DNA from 2 places in the Salinicola sp. CPA57 genome. Region 1 is predicted to be linked to the other one. Evidence: predicted binding sites of a transcription regulator. Region 1 holds the regulator's gene; the other holds the start of a gene.
The links. The regulator FliA, encoded in region 1, starts transcription of late flagellar genes. The targets are predictions, from matches to a motif close to CTAAAGTTNNNNNNNNNNCNGCCGATA.

Region 1 (7,215 bases):
CCTCTGTCGATCTGGGCGTGTCGTTCTGGTCATTCTGTGTCTACGCCCTGCTGCTGCTGCTGACCACACGCTCGATCGACACCGATTGGATGTGGTTTTCGCTGGCAGGCGAACCGCTGGCGCCGGAAGGCTGTCGCCGCGGAGAGCCGGCGGCCGAGCAGGGTCTTACTGGCTGCCCGACCTGCGGTCTCGTCAGCCGGCTCAGCCACTTCGGGCGCGGCCGCTGTGAACGCTGTGGCGAGCCGTTGCGTTTTCGGGGTTCGCATAGCCTGCAGAAGACCTGGGCGTTGCTGATTGCGGCAACCCTCTGCTATATCCCGGCCAATCTCTATCCGATCATGACCACGACCTCGCTGGGCGATGAAACGCCCTCTACCATCATCGGCGGCGTGCTGATCTTTCTCGGTCACGGCGACTGGCCCATCGCGCTAATCATCTTTACCGCCAGCGTGGTGGTGCCGATCGGCAAGGTGTTTGCCCTCTCGTGGCTCTGCATCACGGTCAAGCGCAGCGGCGAGCCCCGCTTCAAGCACAAGCGGCAGAAGCTTTACCGCATTACCGAGCTGATCGGTCGCTGGTCGATGATCGACGTCTTCGTCGTCGCGATCCTGGTGTCGCTGGTCCATGCCGGGTCGTTGCTGTCGATCACGCCTGGGCCGGCGGCCCTGGCATTCTCGGCGGTGGTGGTCATCACCATGCTGGCGGCCAACAGCTTCGATCCCCGCCTGATCTGGGATGCCCGCAACATGCAGCCTCACATGCCGGCCGCGCTCAAACGCCAATCCCCCTATTCGCCTGTCAAGGAAGTCGACGATGCCTGATTCGATGCAACGCGCCAAACGAGTGTCGCAATCGCGGCTCTCGCCGATCTGGATAGTGCCCTTGCTGGCCGCCCTGATCGGGGCCTGGATGGTCTGGGACAACATCTCCAGCCGTGGGCCGTTGATCACCTTGAACATGGACAACGCCGAGGGCATCGAGGCCGGCAAGACGCTGATCAAGACGCGCAATGTTCAGGTCGGCCATGTAGAAGCCGTGAGACTGTCGGACGATCTGTCGCATACGGTGGTGACGGCGCGTATGTCCAACGATGCAGAGCGGATGCTCAATGCCGAAACGCGCTTCTGGGTGGTCAAGCCGCGGATTGGTCGCGAAGGCATCAGTGGCCTCAATACGGTGCTGTCGGGAGCCTATATCCAGCTCGCCCCCGGCAAGAGCGACGAGGCTCAGGATAGCTTCGATGTGCTCGAACAGCCGCCGGTCGCCCCGCCCGATGCCCCGGGACTGCGCGTCAATCTGGTCAGCCAGGTCGGCAATTCGCTCAGCGCGGGCGATCCAATCACCTACCAGGGCTACACCGTCGGTCGGGTCGAGAGCACCGATTTCGATCCCGAAAAACGCGAGATGCGCCACCGCATCTTCATTCAGGCCCCCTACGATAGCCTGGTCACCGATACCACCCGGTTCTGGAGCTCCTCCGGCATCGACGTGCAGCTGGATTCGGAAGGCGTCAACGTCAACCTGGACTCCTTCGAGACGCTGATCAGCGGCGGCGTGACGTTCGGGGTGCCGGAGGATGTCACGCGTGGCAACGCGGCCAAGCAGGATGCGACCTATACGCTCTACAACAATGAAGAAAGTGCACGCGAGGGCACCTACGATCAGTACATCGAATATGCGCTGCTGGTCGACGATACCGTGCGCGGGCTCAGCCGCGGAGCGCCGGTCGAATATCGCGGCGTGCGCGTGGGAACCGTGGTCAGCGTTCCCTGGCACTTCACCGCACCGCAGCCTGATTCGTTGACGCAGTTCGCGATTCCGGTGCTGATCCGGATCGAGCCGCAGCGATTGGACAGCAACGAGGACGTCAACGCCGATATCGACGACCAGGAAGTGCGGGATCGCTTCGAGAAAATGTTCAAGGACTATGGCCTGCGAGCCACGCTCAAGGCGGGCAACCTGCTGACGGGCGCGCTGTTCGTCGATCTCAATTTCAGCGATGACGTACCGCCCTACAAGGCGATGACGTTCGACGGCAAACCGGTATTCCCGACGATTTCCGGTGGCTTTGCGCAAATCGAGCAGAAGGTGTCCAATCTGCTCGACAAGCTCAACGATCTACAGGTCGAGCCGATTCTCGACCGCCTGGACGACACCATGCAAACCTCGCAGCAGACGCTCGAGCAGGTGCGTCAGATCGCCGAGTCGGTCAACGGTATCGTTTCCGATCCCGCCACACAGCAGTTGCCGGGCAGTCTCAACGACACGCTGCAGGAGCTTCAGAGCACGCTGAAGGGTTTCTCCTCCGGCTCTTCGAGCTATCGTCAGTTGAACGACACGCTCAAGCAGCTGGAAGTCCTGATGCGTGATCTCCAGCCGGTCGCCAAGACGCTCAGCGAAAAGCCCAACGCGCTGATTTTCGACCAAGAAGTCAAAACCGATCCCGTGCCGAGGGCTCCCCAATGAAGATGTCTTCCCTCTCCCGGTGTCGCCGCATCGGCGCTACTGCCCTGCTGACCCTTGCCGCCGTGGCAATGGCGGGCTGCGCCGCGCAATCGACGCCGACCAATCGCTATACGCTGCCGGAAGCCGACAGTCAGCCGCCGACGACCGGCCCGCAAGCGCGCAAGCTGACGGTCGTCCCGGTCGAGGTGGCAAGCTACCTCGACCAGGAGGGAATCGTGATGCAGACCAGCGATATCGAGCTCAACGCAGCCAATCAGAACCTGTGGGCCGAAGCGCTGGGGCAGCAGCTGACGCGTCGCCTGCGCCAGTCCTTGGCGGCCGACCTGCCCGCTGTCATGGTCTTGAACGCCGCCCACGGCGAGCCCGGCGCGCAGCGGCTGACGCTCAGCGTCGATCAGTTCCAGGGTCGCTACGACGGCCAGGCCGTGGCCTCCGGCGAGTGGCAGCTGCATGACGGCAATCGGCTGCTGGCCCAGCGCCATTTCGATGTCTCTCGGCCGCTGAGCGACGACGGCTATCCGGCGCTGGTGCGAACGTTGGGAGGCGTGTGGGAAGAGGTGGCGAGCGAGATCGCCGACGAGATCCGCCATGTGTCGGCGCCCTCGCGAGCCAGCGACTGATCAGTTTGACGAATCATCGAGCGCCTCGCATGACAAGACGCCTGCCGACCCGGTCGTGACATCGACGTCATGATCGGCTCGGCAGGCGCTCGGGATCGCTCGTTGTCTATCGATTGACGTTACGGCTCCGTGACCGCGCCGCCGGACGCGGTCATGGAATTGACCGCCATCAGGGATTCAGACGGCTTCTCAGGCGCGACACGGCCTGGCTGTGCAACTGGCAGACGCGGGATTCGCTGACGCCCAGTACGGCACCGATCTCTTTCAAGTTGAGCTCTTCCTGATAGTAGAGTCCCAGAAGCAGCTTCTCGCGTTCCGGCAAGGCATCGATCGCGGCCATCACGTTGGATCGATTGTCTGCATCGAGCAGCGCTTCCAACGGCGACGGCGGGCCGCCTTCGGAGACGGCGGCGACACCGTTTTCGCTATCGCTCTCGTCGTACGCCAGCAGAAAGCCGTTGTTGGCATCTGCCAGGAGCTGATGGTACTCCTCCCGGGAAACCCCCATTTCCTGGGCAATTTCGCGCTCGTCCGGCGCCCGGCCCAGCTGCTGTTCCAGCCGTCGCACGGCCTGATCCAGTGCCCGCGCATTGCGCCGCACGCTGCGTGGCATCCAGTCGCGACTACGCAGTTCGTCGATCATCGCGCCACGAATTCGCTGGTTGGCGTAGGTCGAAAAGCTGGCGCCGTGCGAGTTGTCATAACGCCCCATGGCGTCCAACAGTCCCAGCATGCCGGCCTGCACGAGATCATCGAGTTCCACGCTGGCGGGTAGGCGCACCTGAAGAGAAAGCGCATGGCGCCTCACCATTGGCATGTACTGCTCAATCAATGCCCTCTGATCGATTTTGCCTTGTGCGGTATACATCGAATGGCCTCGTGCGAAACAGCTTACGGTCATGGGATGCATGACTCATCTTTCCATTATGCCGCCCGGACATCGACCCAAGACGACAAACTACTGGTTTTCCAGCGGCTAATTCGGCTGTTTATCAGCCTTAATGACGGTAGTCGACGATCAGTTGACCACCGAAAATCACGCGCCTCCCGTCCGACTGCTCGCCCGGTTGCCACTGGAATCGCAGCCGGAACGGCAAAGAGGCAGATCGATCGGCAAAGCGCTGGGTTTCCCCCCGATTCCGGGCTAGCGGCAGACAGAACTGGCCGTGACAGAGCCAGGTTTTCAGCGTCGGCGCCGGGGAATCGAGCCGAAAGGTCCAACGAACGCGTTCGATGACGGCATCAGCCATGGACGCCGGTAGCTCGACTGGCACGCTCTCCAGGGCATGGTCGGCCACCACGATCGTCTGACGTGGCAGCTGGCCAACCCAGGTTCCGTCGGCAGCCCAGGCTGTTGTCGCCATGCCCATGACAACAACAGCAGATAGCAAGCTCCAGCCGAAGAGCGCCGAACACGCTTTGGATCTCGGGGACGGAGGTCCCGGGGATCGACGTGAAGATCGCGTTCGGCTCCCGGCACTCACGGCGGCAACGCCGGCACTCATGACGGCGCGCCGATGGTGGTGGTGACGCGCAGATTGCGATCGTCCGGGATTTCCGCCTGGGAGAGCACCACCAGCGACTTGATCTGACGGCGCAGGAAACGCGACAACAGAGCCCGCAGACCATGCTGGACGACCAGCACGGTCGGCTCGTCACGACTCTGTTGGCGTTCCACCGCAGCAGCGGTCTGTTGCATCAGCGTGTCCGCCAGCCCAGGCTCGAGTGCCCCGCCGTTGTTGAGCGCTTGCGCGAGAACCTGTTCCAGCCGGGGTTCGAGCCCCATCACGTGCAGCGATTCGCGGCCCGGGAACCACTGTTGGGTAATCGCCCGGCCCAGCGCGACGCGTACCAGCGCGGTCAGCTCGTTGGCATCCGACTGCTGGGGAGCATACTCCGCCAGGACATCGAGAATCGTGTGCATATCGCGGATCGGCACGTCTTCGATGAGCAGATTCTGGAGGATGCGTTGCAGCGAGGTCAGCGGCAGCAGCTTGGGCACCACGTCCTCTACCAGCGACTTCTGATGCTCGGCGACCTTGTCCAGAAGCTGCTGGACCTCGGCGCGTCCCAGCATGTCGCCGGCGTTTTCATGCAGCAGGTGATTGAGGTGGGTGGCGATCACGGTACTGGCATCCACCACGGTATAACCGTAGATCTGCGCCCGCTCGCGCTGGGTCGTTTCGATCCAGTAGGCGGTCAGACCGAACGCCGGATCCTGGGTCCGAGTGCCGTCGATCGCGCCGGACACCTGGCCGGGATCGATGGCCAGCCATTTCCCCGGAAACGCCTCGGCACGACCGACTTCCACGCCCTTCAGGGTGATCACGTAAACGTTGGGGCTCAGCTCGAGATTGTCGCGGATGTGCACCACCGAGGGCAGGAATCCGACATCCTGGGCGAACTTCTTGCGCACGCTCTTGATTCGCCCCAGAAGCTCGCCCTTCTGGCGTTGATCGACCAGCGGGATCAGACGATGCCCCACTTCCAGCCCGAGAGTATCGACCAGTTGCACGTCATCCCAGCTCGCCTCCGGCGTTTCCTGCACCGCCGGCGGCGCCTTGTCCTCCACTGCCCGCACCGCTTCGTCCTGCACCCGGCGGGAGATCCACCAGCCCAGCGCCGCAAGCAGGATGGCAAACAGCAGAAAGACGACGTTCGGCATACCGGGGATCATGCCAAGCAGACCCATCACACCGGCCGCGAGATACATCACGCGCGGATTGTTGAACAGCTGACTCAACAGCTGCTGCCCGACATCCTGATCGGTATTGACGCGAGACACCGTGACACCTGCCGCCGTCGAGATCACCAGCGCCGGAATCTGGGCGACCAGGCCGTCACCTACCGTCAGCAAGGTATAGGTCTTCACGGCCTCGCCAAACGGCAGACCGTGCTGGGCCACACCGATCATCAATCCGCCGATCAGGTTGATCACCATGATCAACAGACCCGCCATGGCGTCGCCGCGGACGAACTTGCTGGCACCATCCATGGAGCCGAAGAACTCCGACTCCTGATTGATCTCGGTACGGCGCCGGCGGGCCTCTTCCTCGCCGATCAGACCGGCATTGAGATCGGCGTCGATCGCCATCTGCTTGCCCGGCATGGAGTCCAGGGTGAACCGCGCCCCCACCTCGGCAATTCGCCCGGCACCTTTGGTGATGACCATGAAGTTGATGACGACCAGAATCAGGAACACCACCAGACCGACGGCGAAGTTGCCGCCGATCAGAAACTCGCCGAACGCCTCGATCACCTTGCCCGCGGCATCGCCCCCCTCGTGGCCGTCCATCAGCACCACTCGGGTCGAGGCCACGTTCAACGACAGGCGTAGCAGGGTCGAGAACAGCAGCACTGCCGGAAAGGCCGCGAAATCCAGCGGCTTTTCCGTGAACATGCTGACCAGCAGGACCATGATCGACAGCGCGATATTGAAAGTGAAAAAGAGATCGAGCGCGAATGGCGGTAACGGCAAGATCATCATGCTCAGGATCATGATGATCAGAACAGGGCCAGCGAGGATCTTGAACTGGTTGTTTGCCGGCCATTTGCGATGACCGAACCACTGGCTGAGCGCGTTCATTCACTCTCCTTGGATGAATCCGATGCCGGCTCGTCGAGGGCTGGCGGCACGGGCAGGTCGCGCGGGGGCTGCGGCACGTCACCGCCTTCGGTCTCGACCTGCTTGAGGCGAAATGCCCAAGCCAGAACTTCGGCAACCGCGGTATAGAGATCGCCGGGTATTTCCTGTTCCAGATCGACGTGGTGATAGAGCGCGCGCGCCAGCGGCGGGGCCTCTAGCCGCGGCACGCGGTTCTCGTCGCCGAGCTCGCGGATCTTGGCCGCCACGTGATCCGCCCCCTTGGCCACGACCAGAGGGGCGGACATCGAGTTCTGCTGGTAGCTCAGCGCGACCGCATAATGAGTCGGGTTGGTCACGATCACGTCGGCGGTCGGCACCTTGCTCATCATCCGCCGTCTGGCCATCGCCTGTTGCTGCTGACGAATGCGGCCCTTGACGTGCGGGTCGCCCTCGCTCTCCTTGTGTTCCTGACGAATGTCTTCGCGGCTCATCCGCAGCTTCTTGTTATGGCTCCATATCTGATAGGGAACGTCGATCAGTATG
Region 2 (7,215 bases), 260 kb from region 1:
TCTCCCGAAATGGTAATGAGCCTGGCCTATCAGGGCATGAAAGTGACCCTGATGATGGCCGCCCCGCTGCTGTTGACCGCGTTGCTGATCGGGCTGCTGGTCAGCCTGTTCCAGGCTGCGACCCAGATCAACGAAATGACGCTGTCGTTCATTCCCAAGATCCTGGGCGTCTTCGCCATGTTGATCGTGTCCGGCGCCTGGATGATCCAGCTGTTGGTCAATTTCACCCGGGAGCTGCTGCAGAACATCCCGCAAATGGTGAGTTGAGGCGTCAACGCCCCCGATGATCGACATCACCTCCGCCCAGTGGCTGGGTTGGCTGCAACTGTTCTTCTGGCCGACGGTCCGCATTCTCGCCTTCTTCATGGCCTCGCCGCTATGGAGCCTGCCCAGCGTGCCGACGCCAGTGAAGGCATTGTTCGGCGCCGGCATCGCGATTGCCATCGCGCCCGCGTTACCGCCAATGCCGGCGATTCCGCTGTTCTCTCTGGAAAGCTTCGGCCTCATGCTGCAACAGATCCTGATCGGCGTCGCCATGGGGATGGTGCTGCGGATCATGATTGCGGTGGTACAGACCGCAGGTGAGTTCATCAGCATGCAGATGGGCCTGGCATTCGCGACTTTTTATCAACCGGATGCCGGGACCAACACCATGGTGATTTCGCGCATGCTGGAACTGCTGACGCTGCTGATGTTCCTGGCGTTGGACGGTCACCTGATCACGATCGAGATTCTGGCCTGGACCTTCGAGGTGCTGCCGATCGGTTCAACCTCGATCGACGCCAGTTTTGCCGAAACGCTGGCTCGCTGGGGCGGCACGATCTTCTCCTCCGGGCTGCTGATGGCGATTCCCGTCATTACCGCACTGCTGCTGATCAATCTCTCGCTGGGCATACTCAACCGTGCGTCACCGCAGCTGTCGATCTTCTCGGTGGGCTTTCCAATGACGCTGACGGCGGGCCTGGTCATGATGACCGTCTTGATTCCGGACATGGGCGGTTTCTGGAACGATCTCTTCAGTCAGCAGCTGCGTTTCATGCAAGGCATGATCGAGCAGATGGCCGGGCCGCCTTGAGCCGATGGCCCCACACGATGTCGATCCGATAGAGAACCGGCAGATAGAGAGCCGGCAGATCGAGAACCGACAGAGCGTTTCAATATCCCATATGCAGAAAGGGACGCATCCTGCAGGATGCGTCCCTTTCTTTCCTATCCCGTCTTCATGTCGAACAGCTATCGATCTCGACCCGGGCCGAGGCGGTCCGTCACATCAGATCGAACAGGGACGTCCCCTGAAGATCGACGAATGCTTTCTGCGAAGCCTGCAATCCCACCTGACGCAGCACGTAATCCGAGATGGCCGTGGTGTAGTCCAGATCGATCAGATCACTCTGAGTCTGGGTATAGCTGATCGCGCGATCGCTGCCCACGGCATCTAGGGTATCCAGCTCGTTGAGCCGGGCACCCACTGATGCCCTGACGGTCAGCACATTGTCCAGCGCGTTATCCATCTCCCGGCTGGAGGTCGACAGGGTGTTGGCAAAAGCGGCCTTGTCGGCATCGGAATCGAGCGGATTTTCCAGCGCCGAGAGCATGTTCTCGAAGGTAGTAAAGACATCCGGACTCATGTTCCTGGCGGGTCTTACCGAGAGGGAATCTCCGCCTTCCGGCGCGCCTTCCATTGTCAGACGCACGCCACCGAATTCTAGCGTGGTACTGGTGCCATCGTAGGTGCCCGAGGTGTCGCCATTCGGACCACCGCTGATCGTGTATTCGAAAGTCCCGTCGCCGTTATCGCTGAACGAGATCGCATAATCATCGCCGTAACCGTCAGCCGTAGTGTCAGTTACCTTAGGGCCGGTAAATGTCAGGCTGCCACTGTTTCCGCTGTCAGCCCTGGCCAAGTAACCGGACCCTGCCGCCACCGCCTGAAACACGTCACGACCGGTATTGCCGACTTCCATGAGTCGCGAGGAATCGACCTTCTGCTCACGAACCTGATCGGAGCCGGCATATTGGACGGCGCCGGACACATCCTTGACGAAGGGCTCGGCACCGTCCTGGTAGCCGCCAAAAAGGTAACTGCCGTTACCGTCGGTGGAATTGGCCTGTCCCAGCAGCGCTTCGTAGACGCCTCGCATCTCTGTCGCCATCGACTGACGGTCAGCATCACTCAGCGTGCCGTTACCCGCCTGAACCAGCAGCTCCTTGGCTCGCGTCAGAGAGTCGGAAACGCTGTCGAGAATGCTCTCCTCCTGGCTCAACGAATTGCGCGCCGTGATTCGACTGTCGCTCTGCTGACCGTTGGCGGCCAGTGACTGCGACACCCCGACTGCCCGCGAGGCGGCTTGCGGGTCATCTGACGGCCGCACGACGCGCTTGCCGGAGGCGATCTGTTCGCCGACCTCCATGAAAGCGCTCTGCTGGCGGTTCATCGAGCTGACACTGCGCTCGAACATCATCACGGTGCTGACACGCACGGCTCTCTCCTCGAAGGCGCCTCGAAACCGACGCGCTCAATGGCTATTCAATAAAGACGCTTCTCAACGACGCTTCTCAAAGACGACATCGATCAATCATGACCCTTCGGCAACGCTCAGGAGCGTAGACCCAGGATGGTATCCATGATGGTCGAGCCGGCTTCGATAACCTTGGCATTGGCTGAAAAGTACTGCTGAAACTGCAACAGATTGGCGTACTCCTCATCCAGATTCACGCCCGAGTCGGCCTGCTGATAGGCGTAAAGCTGGTCGCTCAACCCTTCCTGGGTAGTGAGGTTGGCCTGAGTAATCGCTGTACGGTTGCCGACATCGCTGACCAGCGACGCGTAACCGCCGCTGAAGGTGGCACTGCCGCCGACCAGTTTCTGATTCTGTAGATCGAGCAGTGCCAGCGCGTTGCGGTTGTCACCGCTACCGCCGCCGTCGGCAGCCGCCGCCGCGATCTCGCTGGTATCGCTCAACGCCACATCGAATCCGGCTGCCGCATGACGTGTCGGCTGGAGCATGAAGACATCGCCCTCGGCCGGGCTGCCACCAGGCGTTAGCGTCACCCCGGCGACGGACAGGTTGCCGTCGCCGTCGGGGGAGATCGTGCTGATCTCGCCGCTACCCAGATTCTCGACCGAGTAGGAACCATCCGCCTGATAGGTCAGACGATAGTCGTCCGCGGTCAGCTCGCTGACATCGCCATACTCGGCGCTCATCGAACCACTGCCGGTATTGGTCGAACGGCTGATGACAGTAGGGCTGCCGATATCGAAGAAGGCTTCGCCCGGATCCCCGTTGAGATCCAGGCCGGCTTCATGCTGCTTATTGAAGCTCCCCGCCAACGTCACCGCCAACTGCCCCAGTTGATTCTGGGCGCTGTCCAGCGTCTCGCTGCGAAAGCTCATCAGCCCGCCGAGCTCACCGCCCTGGATGACCGATTCCTTGAGCGGGGAGCGCGAACCGGCGCCATCCTGATAGGCGATCGTGGTGCTGGAGGGATCGTCGCTACTCTTGACAGCAACCAGATCGAACGACTGGTTACCGGCGACCAGCGGCATGCCATTGGATAGCGAGACCTGGTAGGTCGAGCCGTCCTGCACCTGGACATTGACGTCGACCAGCTCGCCAAGATCACTGACCAGCTTGTCGCGCTGATCCAGCAGCGCATTGGGCTCCTCGCCACTTCGGGCGCGGGCCAGCGTGACCTGCTTGTTGAGATTCGAGATCTGGTCACTGAGATTGTTGACCTGTGTCACCACGTCACCGATCTGACCGTTGATGCCCTCACGCATGTCGCTGAGGTAGCCGTCATAGGCTCGGAACTGCGCCGCCATGCTGTTAGAGCTGCCCAGCAGCCCTTCCCGCGCTGCGGCGTCCGCCGGTGCGCCGGTCAGATCCTCGACGCTGGAAAAAAAGCCCTGCATCAAGGTGGTCAGACCGGAATCGCTATCCGCCAACAGGTCATCGATCTGATTGATCTGGCTCTGATAGGTTTCCAGTGCCGACTGACGGCTGTTGACCTGATTGAGCTGCGAACTGATGTAACTGTTGTACTGGCGCTGAATGCCATCGACGCTGACGCCGGCACCAGCGCCCACACCACTGCTGTTCTGCCCCAGCAACGTCAACTGGCGGCTATAGCCGTCGGTATAGACGTTGCTGATGTTGTTACTGGTGGTCGACAGCGCGTTCTGCGCTGCGCTCAAACCGCTCAGGCCAATCGAAAACAGGCTCATATCGCTATCCCGTGAAACGCCATGACGACTGTGGCGATGTCCGTGCAAGATTATGATTTTTATCGGCTGCGAAAGCCGCTTCTTGATCCTTGCGGACAGCGATTTCGCAACGAATTGTTACTGCGATCAGAAGATGGCGGTAGGCAAGTCGTCAGGACCGAATGGATTGTCGCCGTTGCCAGCCATCGCCACCAGGTTGCTACCTGCCGAAGCGTCGAGCGTGCCCAACTGGGCCATGATGCCACGCAACTTCTCGGCATAGCGCGGATCGGTGGCATAGCCGCCCTGCTGCAATGCCTGCGCTGCCATATCCGGCGAGGAGGCGGTCACGACGCCCTGGTAGCGAGGGTTATCACCGATCAATCTAGCGTAATCGGTGAAGGCATCGGCATAGGAGTCATAGACGCGGAAGCGGTCGGCCATCTTGATCGGCCGCCCGTCGACATACTCGGTGGTGGTGATTTCCGTGGTGGCCCCCTGCCAGGACCGCCCGGCCTTGATGCCGAACAGGTTATGACTGTTGCCACCGCTGGCCGTGGGAATCTCACGCTGGCCCCACCCGGTTTCGAGCGCGGCCTGCGCCAGAATCAGCTCGGCCGGCACACCCGACGCACCTTCAGCCTTCCTGGCAGGCCCGGCAAGGCTATCCAGAAAGGCGCGGACGTGTGCCGGGCGGTCATCGGTTTCGGCAGGCGCCATCGCCGATGAAGAGGCGACTGAAAACTCATTGGACCTCGCACCGCTGCCGGCGATACCCGCCCCTGGCATGTCGTGCCGTAACGGCTCCGGCATGAACCCTGGCGTGCGCAGCCCGCCGTGCAGCAATCGCGGCGCTCCCCGCGGGATGCCGGCGATCAGGGTCGAGGTATCCTCGGAGGCAGCCGCGCCGGGAAGCGCTGCCGTTCCCGGCAAGCCACTGCCTTCCAGCTGCTGAACCAACTGATCGGCCAGCCCCAGACCCTTGCCCGCGAGCTGCTGCGCCCACTGCTGATCCTGCATGGAGCGCATCATGTCCATCTGATCGCTCTGCAGCAGACCGGACTTGGGGCTGGCATCACGCATGCTCTTCAGCATCATCTGCAAAAAGACCGCCTCGAACTGACGCGAGGCCTCCTTGAGACTGCCCTGCGGCGAGTTGGCCGCGCTGTATTTGAGCTTCTGCACGCTCTGAACGTCGAGCGCGAACTGGCCGGAGAGATCGTTGCTGATCGCCATCAGATGACATCCAGTTCGGCGTTGAGCGAGCCTGCGGACTTCAACGCCTGCAGAATCGACATCAGATCCTGGGGCGAAGCGCCCAACGCGTTCAAGGCATTGACCACGTCCATCAGATCGGCACTGGTCTCGACCATCTGCAGCGCGCCGCCTTCCTGCTGAACGGTGATATCGGCGTTGGGCACTACCACGGTGTCGCCACCGGCGAGCGCATTGGGCTGGCTGACCTGAGGATTGGAATCGATGACGATCGACAGGTTGCCGTGAGCCACCGCGGCACGATTGAGCGTGACGGTATCCGACAGCACCACCGACCCGGTACGCGCATTGAGAATGACTCTGGCCGGGCCACGCTCGGTGGTGACGTTCACCCCCTGAACGCGGGCCAGAAAGGTGACGCGATCGTTGTCATTGGCGGGCAACTTCAACTGCACCGTACGCCCGTCCAGCGCGGCCGCCACCGGCGCTCCGAACTCCTGATTGATTGCCGTCACCATGCGTCGGGCGTTCTCGAAGTCGGACTGCTTCAGAAACAGATCCAGCGTGCCGCTGGCGTTGCCAAGACGCATCGGCACTTCCTGCTCGACCAGACCGCCACCGGGAATGCGTCCGGCAGACAGGTGATTCACGGAAACGCTGCTGCCTGCAGCTTCCGCCCCGGCCCCGCCCACGTAGACATTGCCCTGGGCCAACGCGTAGACGCGGCCGTCGGCGCCCTTGAGCGGCGTCATCAGCAGCGTGCCGCCGCGCAGGCTGTCGGCGTTGCCGACCGACGAAACGGTGACATCGATCTCCTGGCCCTGACGCGAAAACGGCGGCAGTTTTGCCGTCACCATCACCGCCGCCACGTTGCGTAGCTGCATGTTGGTACCAGCGGGAATCGTGACCCCCAGCTGCGACAACAGGTTGGTGACACTCTGGCCGGTGAACGGAGCCTGGGTGGTCTGGTCGCCCGTACCATCGAGTCCGACTACCAGGCCGTAACCGACCAGCGGGTTATCCCGCACGCCGGAAAAGTTGGCCAGATCCTCGATGCGCTGAGCCTGAGCGCTCAGGCTGAACAGCAGCATCGACAGCAGCACCAACGTTTTCGTCAGCGACGAGTACCGCATCCGGGAAAGATATGAGAGACGAGACGACATAGGCATCAGAACGGTGAGATGTTGAGGAAGAAGCGCTGCAGCCAACCCATGGTCTGCGCTTCGTTGATATAGCCATCACCGATATATTCGATGCGGGCGTCGGCGACTTGAGTCGACTGCACGGTGTTGGAACCGCTGATCGCGCGGGGATTGACCACGCCGGAAAATCGGATGTACTCGGTGCCCTGATTGATCGCGATCTGCTTTTCCCCTCTCACCTTGAGATTTCCGTTGGCCAGCAGGTCGTAGACCGTCACGGTAATCGTCCCGGTGAAGGTGTTGTTGGCGTTGGCGCCACCGGCACCGTTGAAGACGTTCTCGCCCTCGATATCATTGGCATATCGATCGAGAAAATCGAGATCATTGGGCAGCAATGTCGGCGTAAAGGACGCGGAGCCGTTACGCGTGGCATTCGCGGCAGAATTCTTGCTGGCGCTGACCTGTTCGTCGAGCACGATGGTAATGATGTCGCCGACCTGGCGCGGACGACGATCCTCGAACAGCGGCTGGAAGCCGAATCGAGCCTGATAGATGGAGCCGTTGGCCTGAACGGGCGGGGTCGAGGGAATCTCCACCGGCGCCGAATCCTCGACCACGGAGTGACGCGGGATCTGGGCACAGCCGGTCGCGGTC

Region 2: the regulator FliA is predicted to act here: its motif matches at 4,286-4,312, upstream of flgK (flagellar hook-associated protein FlgK).

What each region holds. Positions count from the first base shown of each region.
Region 1 covers NZ_PZJR01000003.1:583,086-590,300, forward strand. The annotation lists gene DOM36_RS04925 (paraquat-inducible protein A) at 1-821, shown strand, start outside; gene pqiB (intermembrane transport protein PqiB) at 814-2,466, shown strand; gene DOM36_RS04935 (ABC-type transport auxiliary lipoprotein family protein) at 2,463-3,086, shown strand; gene DOM36_RS04940 (RNA polymerase sigma factor FliA) at 3,256-3,954, opposite strand; gene DOM36_RS04945 (flagellar protein FlhE) at 4,085-4,450, opposite strand; gene flhA (flagellar biosynthesis protein FlhA) at 4,588-6,672, opposite strand; gene flhB (flagellar biosynthesis protein FlhB) at 6,669-7,215, opposite strand, start outside.
Region 2 covers NZ_PZJR01000003.1:320,503-327,717, reverse strand. The annotation lists gene fliQ (flagellar biosynthesis protein FliQ) at 1-267, shown strand, start outside; gene fliR (flagellar biosynthetic protein FliR) at 284-1,075, shown strand; gene flgL (flagellar hook-associated protein FlgL) at 1,266-2,480, opposite strand; gene flgK (flagellar hook-associated protein FlgK) at 2,597-4,225, opposite strand; gene flgJ (flagellar assembly peptidoglycan hydrolase FlgJ) at 4,352-5,440, opposite strand; gene DOM36_RS03750 (flagellar basal body P-ring protein FlgI) at 5,440-6,510, opposite strand; gene DOM36_RS03745 (flagellar basal body L-ring protein FlgH) at 6,588-7,215, opposite strand, start outside.